2 linked regions of the Syntrophobotulus glycolicus DSM 8271 genome follow. The protein of the gene in region 2 interacts with the protein of the main gene of each other region in a pairwise test. Links are inferred from orthologs where the notes say so. Each region holds a gene or a part of one and is shown on either strand. Other genes may lie near its edges. The genes, in order: dnaN and SGLY_RS00865.

The links.
Region 1: the proteins of SGLY_RS00865 (region 2) and dnaN interact in binary tests that used the Bacillus subtilis proteins (3 or more experiments, as listed by UniProt). The link is inferred for Syntrophobotulus glycolicus DSM 8271 from one-to-one orthologs.

Annotation. Positions count from the first base shown.
Region 1 is NC_015172.1:599-3,735, reverse strand. Bases 134-2,935 are described here. They hold dnaN (DNA polymerase III subunit beta), read right to left. Parts: upstream 2,183-2,935; coding sequence 1,085-2,182; downstream 134-1,084. Other genes in these bases: dnaA (chromosomal replication initiator protein DnaA), read right to left, coding at 2,340-2,935; recF (DNA replication/repair protein RecF), read right to left, coding at 134-1,080. In the rest of the region: more of recF, read right to left, coding at 1-133; more of dnaA, read right to left, coding at 2,936-3,137. UniProt on the Bacillus subtilis protein: Confers DNA tethering and processivity to DNA polymerases and other proteins. Acts as a clamp, forming a ring around DNA (a reaction catalyzed by the clamp-loading complex) which diffuses in an ATP-independent manner freely and bidirectionally along dsDNA.
Region 2 is NC_015172.1:178,264-181,344, forward strand. Bases 329-3,074 are described here. They hold SGLY_RS00865 (initiation-control protein YabA), read left to right. Parts: upstream 329-1,420; coding sequence 1,421-1,729; downstream 1,730-3,074. Other genes in these bases: SGLY_RS00855 (DNA polymerase III subunit), read left to right, coding at 329-679; SGLY_RS00860 (PSP1 domain-containing protein), read left to right, coding at 672-1,418; rsmI (16S rRNA (cytidine(1402)-2'-O)-methyltransferase), read left to right, coding at 1,747-2,616; SGLY_RS00875 (AbrB/MazE/SpoVT family DNA-binding domain-containing protein), read right to left, coding at 2,660-2,917. In the rest of the region: more of SGLY_RS00855, read left to right, coding at 1-328. UniProt on the Bacillus subtilis protein: Involved in control of chromosome replication initiation. Inhibits the cooperative binding of DnaA to the oriC region. Thus negatively regulating initiation of chromosome replication.

The sequences.
Region 1 (3,137 bases), 180 kb from region 2 along the record:
CCCCTGTTTGACGATGTACACAGCTGGGTCTTTTTGTTTTTCAATTTGACCAAGGTCGGTTGTCGTGATCATGGTTTGTTTATTTGAATTACTGATGTATTCCATCAGATACTCCCTGCGTCCTTCATCCAGTTCAGACAAAACATCGTCCAGCAGCAAAATGGGATATTCTTCTTTCTCTTTATTTATTATTTCCATTTCTGCTAATTTCAAACAAAGAACCAGTGATCTTTGCTGCCCCTGTGATGCATAATACCTTGCTGAGCGCCCGTTTATATTTACTATTATATCATCTCTGTGTGGTCCAACAAGCACTGCCCGCCGTTCTATCTCAGCATCCCTTTGTTTCTCTAAAGCCTCGGGGAAATAGGCCAAAGCTTCATCAAGGCTCTTTCTACCAAGAGAAACATACTGTAAATCCATATTTTCATGGCAGCCGAAGACCTTACTGAACATTTTACCACATTGGTTCTGAAGTTTTTCTGTCATTTCATATCTATTTCTGATCACCCGGCTCCCAGTCTCTAAGAGCTGTTCATTCCAGACCAGAAGCTGGTCATTCGCCGCAGCTTTATTCAGACTTCTTTTCAAAAGAATACTTTTTTGTTTAAGAATCCTGATATAGGTATTTAACAATGAAATATGTGCCGGTTTGACCTGAATAAGCAGAAGATCAATAAATCTACGCCTTTCCAAAGGACCGCTTTTAATGATGTTCAAATCATCAGGCGTAAAAAAAACCACATTGATCATTCCTACGTATTCCGATAATTTTTGACAAGCCAGCTGATTAATTTTTATGGCCTTTTTTCCTTTTTCGTAATAGCTTTCTAAACAATATTTACGCTCATAGGCTTCAAAGTTCGCTCTCAGGTAAAAATTTTTCTGTCCCCAATAAATAAGCTCACTTTCTTGATTTACCCGGTAAGATTTTCCCATTAAAAGATAATAGATTCCTTCAAGGACATTGGTTTTTCCCTGTCCATTGGAACCTACTAAAATGTTAATCCCATTTGTAAATGTTATTTCCTGTTCACTGTAATTTCTGAAATTTTTGAAGTAAAGATTATGGATTAGCATATTCCTAATTTCTTAATGGTAAAACCAGGCATAAATAATCCTGATCATTTTCCGGTCTAAAAATACACGGATTAACCGCACCTGAAGTTTCCATCAAAATATTTTCGCTATCAATGATTTTTAAAAGATCCAGAACATATTTTGAATTAAATGAAATCGAAACATCTTCTCCATCCTGATTGATCTTCATTTCTTCATTGATTTTACCCGCTTCTGAAAACTGATTGATTTTCAAGACAGAGTTTTCCACATTTATCCTTACTGAACCTGTTTTAATTAAATTATCCTTTGATAACAGGGAAGCTCTTTCAACCATGTCTGTGAAATTCTTGGTATTGATCAATAACTTCGTATTGCATTTTTGAGGAATGACTTGTTTATAATTGGGAAACTGCCCATCAATTAATCGAGCTTGAAGCTGAATTGATCCGAAATTAAAAAATACTCGCGACTTGGAACAATATATCGTTAAGTCATGATCATCCTGTAATAATCTATAGATTTCCTGCATGGATTTCGCCGGAACTATACCTTTAAATTTTTGCTTATTGCCGGGTATCTTGGCTGTACGATAAGCTAAACGATGAGTATCTGTACCAACCAAGGCCAGATTATCTTCTTCCAGATGGAGAAGGAGCCCTGTAAAAACAGGCCTTGTCTCTTCAGCAGCACAAGCAAACACTGTTTGCCTGATCATATTTTTAAACAGGTCGGCAGGCAGCTTTATTTCATCCTCAACAGGAACATCGCCTATTTCAGGAAATTCTTCCGGATCATAACCATTAATGGTAAAGCTGGATCCTGAATAATTAATATTTGTAATATGATCAGTCGATTCTAAAACCACATCACTATCCGGCAACTTTCGAACGATTTCAGAAAACAATCTGGAAGGTAAAACGATTGTCCCTTCTTCAATAATTTCTGCATCAAAACTGCTGCGAATGCCTAATTCTAAATCCGTCGCCTCAAAACAGAGCGTATTGTTTTCAGCCCGGAGTTTGATTCCTTGCAAAATCGGAAGTGTATTTTTGGCTGAAACGGCTCTTTGAACAGTATTTACTCCAGTCAAGAGATCAGTTTTTGTAACTTTTATTTTCATCAAAAAGACTCCTCAGGAATATTTTTTTCGCATCAGTAATATGATTAATAGATTAGCAGTAGTAGTAGTATAAGTCGTTTTTTTGTGGATATCCGCAATTTGCCTTAAATAATGGGGGGTTGAGCGGTAGATTAACAGCATGAGAATCTTGTGGATATCAGGTTGATTTAATCTTATTAATAATTTCATTAATGCTTTTTTCTACAAATGGATCGTGTTCTTTCATCTCAGAAATTTTGTCAAAGGCGTGAATAACCGTCGTATGATCACGGCCGCCAAATTTTTCTCCTATTTGAGGAAGTGAACAATCTGTAAGCTGTCTGGAAATATACATGGCTACTTGTCTGGGAAAAGCAATGGTTCTGGTTCTCTTTTTTTGTTTTAATTCATTTACAGACATTTTATAATGTTCAGCAACGGTTTTTTGAATTAATTCTATAGAGATAATCTTTTGATTTCTGTTTGGTATCATATCTTTCAGGATTTCTTCGGCCAATTCCACCGTAATAGATTGATTTGTCAGCATGCAAAATGCTGTGATTTTGCTTAAAGCTCCTTCGAGCTCTCGAATATTGGATTGGATCGAAGATGCGATAAATGTGATGATTTCATCAGGAACAATATAATTTTCCAGTTGGGCTTTTTTTCTCAAAATGGCTATTCTTGTTTCATAGTCCGGCGGATTAATATCTGTGGTCAATCCCCATTCAAAGCGGGACCGGAGCCTTTCTTCCAATGTAGGGATCTCCCGGGGAGGACGGTCTGAAGAGATAATAATTTGTTTATTCGCTTCATATAAAGTATTGAAGGTATGAAAGAATTCTTCCTGGGTACCTTCTTTACCTGCTAGAAACTGAATATCGTCAATAAGAAGCAAGTCTACCTTACGATATGTATTTCTGAATTCAACCTGACGTTCATAACGAATAGAATCGATCATTTCGTTGGTAAATTG
Region 2 (3,081 bases):
TATCCACATCCTGAAGCTCCAGAAAAGCAGTATCGGAATTGAAGAAATCCTCAAAATGCAGGAGAATATCTATAAAAAACCTTTTGAGGGGAAATATAAGGTTTATTTGATCGAGCAGGCGGACAGGCTGACCCTTCCCGCAGCCAATGCTTTGCTGAAGGTTGCGGAGGAGCCGCCGGAGAATACTTTGCTGATCTTAAGCACAGCCAATTCAGAGAGGATTATTGCCACCTTGAGAAGCCGGGCACAGGAGGTATACTTTCCGGTTCCGGATAAGGACGTTTTTCTGAGGAATGGGATTGAGTCAGAAACTTCAGGAGAGATTGATTATGAGCTTGCTTATAAACTGGGCGGCCGGGATCCCGATCTGATTCGCCGGATTGTCGCTATGGGAACAGAACGAGTTGAAAATTGGCTGGAAACCTATCTCGCAGTAATTAAAGGTGATTTTTTAAAGATGTATTCCTTGTTTCCGTTGGATAAAGAAGAGGCATTGGTGCTGGTACAGGTTTTACAGATATATTTCATGAAAGAAATCACTGAAGGCAGAGTCCCGCCGGCCTACCTTCCATCAATTAATCAGGCTGTCATCGCATTGCAAAGACAAGCCAACAGTCGGCTGGCAATAGAAGTTCTTGCCCTTAAACAGATGAGAATTGGAGGAAACACACTTGGCTAAGGTTGTTGGTGTACGCTTTAAGGCTGCAGGAAAGATTTACTTTTTTGCCCCGGGCAATCTGGAAATTAAACAGGATGATGCCGTTATTGTCGAAACAGCCAGAGGGACGGAATACGGGAAAGTCGTTCTCGGCTTAAGGGAAGTCAGTGATAAGGAAATTATTGCTCCTTTAAAAGAGGTCATTCGTAAGGCCACTCCGGAAGATACAAAGATTTACCACGGCAATAAAGACAAAGAGCAGGAGGCTTACAAGATTTGCCTGGAAAAGATCGCTGCGCATAAGCTGCCGATGAAGCTGATTGATGTTGAATATACCTTTGACGGCAATAAGATTATTTTTTCCTTTACAGCGGAAGGCAGGGTTGATTTCCGTGAATTGGTTAAGGATCTTGCGTCAGTGTTCAGAACCAGGATAGAACTTAGGCAAATCGGAGTCAGAGATGAGGCAAAGATGTTGGGCGGTCTGGGCTGCTGTGGGAGAGAGTTATGCTGTACAACATTTCTTGGGGACTTTGAACCGGTCTCGATCAGAATGGCAAAGGACCAGAATCTGTCACTCAATCCGACTAAAATATCAGGTATTTGCGGCAGATTAATGTGTTGTTTAAAATACGAAAACGGATGCTACGAATGCCAGTCAAATCAAGAAAATAAAAAATTCCCGTACAGTACGGAGATATGGGAAGATGATGTCTCTCCGGAAGATCTTAAGAAGCTGGTCGACGAATCGGAGGAATAAAATTGGGTCAATTTACCCAGGCTATATCAGAGATTGAGGATCATTTAGGCAGGCTGCTGGATGAAATAAAAAGCTTAAGGCAGTATGTTCAGTACCTGGAAGAAGAAAATATTAAACTGAAAAGACAAATTTGCGCAGTTTCTGAGGCAGATACCGAAAGAGTGCAAAAAAACGCTGCTAAAATTCAGAAAGAGGCTCATGAAAACTTGGAACGGCTTTATTTAGAAGGATTTCATGTCTGTCATCTGTATTTTGGAGAGCAACTCGACGGGCCATGCTTATTTTGTACTGCTTTTCTGAAAAAGGACTGAACAAGTAGGGAGAAAACATGTCAGAAAGTGATCATAAAGGAAGCTTATATATTTGCGCTACTCCGATCGGCAATCTCAGTGATGTTACCCTAAGGGTACTGGATACGTTGAAAAAGGTTCATTTTATCGCGGCGGAGGATACCCGGCATTCCAGAATCCTGCTCAATCATTATGGAATAAAGGTTCCGTTACTCAGTTACCACGAACATAATGAAAGAAAAAGAGCGGAAGAAATCATAGAAGCACTAAAATCAGGGCAAGATGTGGCCCTGATTTCTGACGCCGGAATGCCCGCGATATCTGACCCCGGACAGATACTCATCAAGCGGTGTCAGGAAGAAAAGATTAGCGTTGATGTTTTACCGGGCCCTAATGCAGCTTTGACAGCCCTTGTTCTTTCGGGGATAAGTACGGAGCATTTTCTGTATCTGGGATTTCCTCCCGCCGGGAAAAGTGAGCGCAGAAAATTATTAGAAAAAATTAAAGAGCTGCGATTTACATTAATTTTCTATGAAGCCCCTCACCGTTTGCTTGATACCCTACAGGTGATGCATACCATGCTGGAAGACAGGGAGGCTGCTGTTGTCAGGGAATTGACAAAGATACACCAAACCGTCCATAAGGGGAAAATATCGGAGTTGATTCAAGAGTTTGAACAAAAGGCGGCAAAGGGAGAGTGCTGCATCATCATCAGCCCTGCGGAGGATATCCAGGATCATGGAGATCCGGATTTATGGGTTAAAGAGTATCAGGACTTAAAAACGCAGGGGATGCCCCCAACAGAGGCAATGAAAAGGATAGCGAAAAAATACGGAGTAAGCAAAAGAGAGATCTATAAAGCGACCCTGGACAATGAGAATAAAAAAGAAAGGCATAAGCCTTTCTAAAACAATCCTGAATATGATATCGTATGTTTAAAGAAAACAATTATTAGACAGCTTTATTGGCGACTTCGCCCATGGCAGCAGCACAGTCCATACAAACATTTTTGCCACGGAAGTTTTGCACATTGCTGGCGTTTCCGCAAAAGACGCAAGCCGGTTCATACTTTTTAAGGATGATTTTTTCTTCATCAACATAAATTTCTAAAGCATCTTTTTCATCGATTCCTAAGGTTCTGCGCAGCTCGATAGGTAATACTACTCTACCTAATTCGTCAACTTTTCTGACGATTCCCGTTGATTTCATCATTTCTCCTCCTTCTTCCAACAACTTTCGACATCTATTAACCTTATCTTACCAATAATACCTTAAGAAGTCAATAGTAATTATGGCTTAAAAACACCAATTTATTATAGAAGTTACCAGATAGATTTTATTTTTTATCATTTAAATTGATATTTTGAATCTAA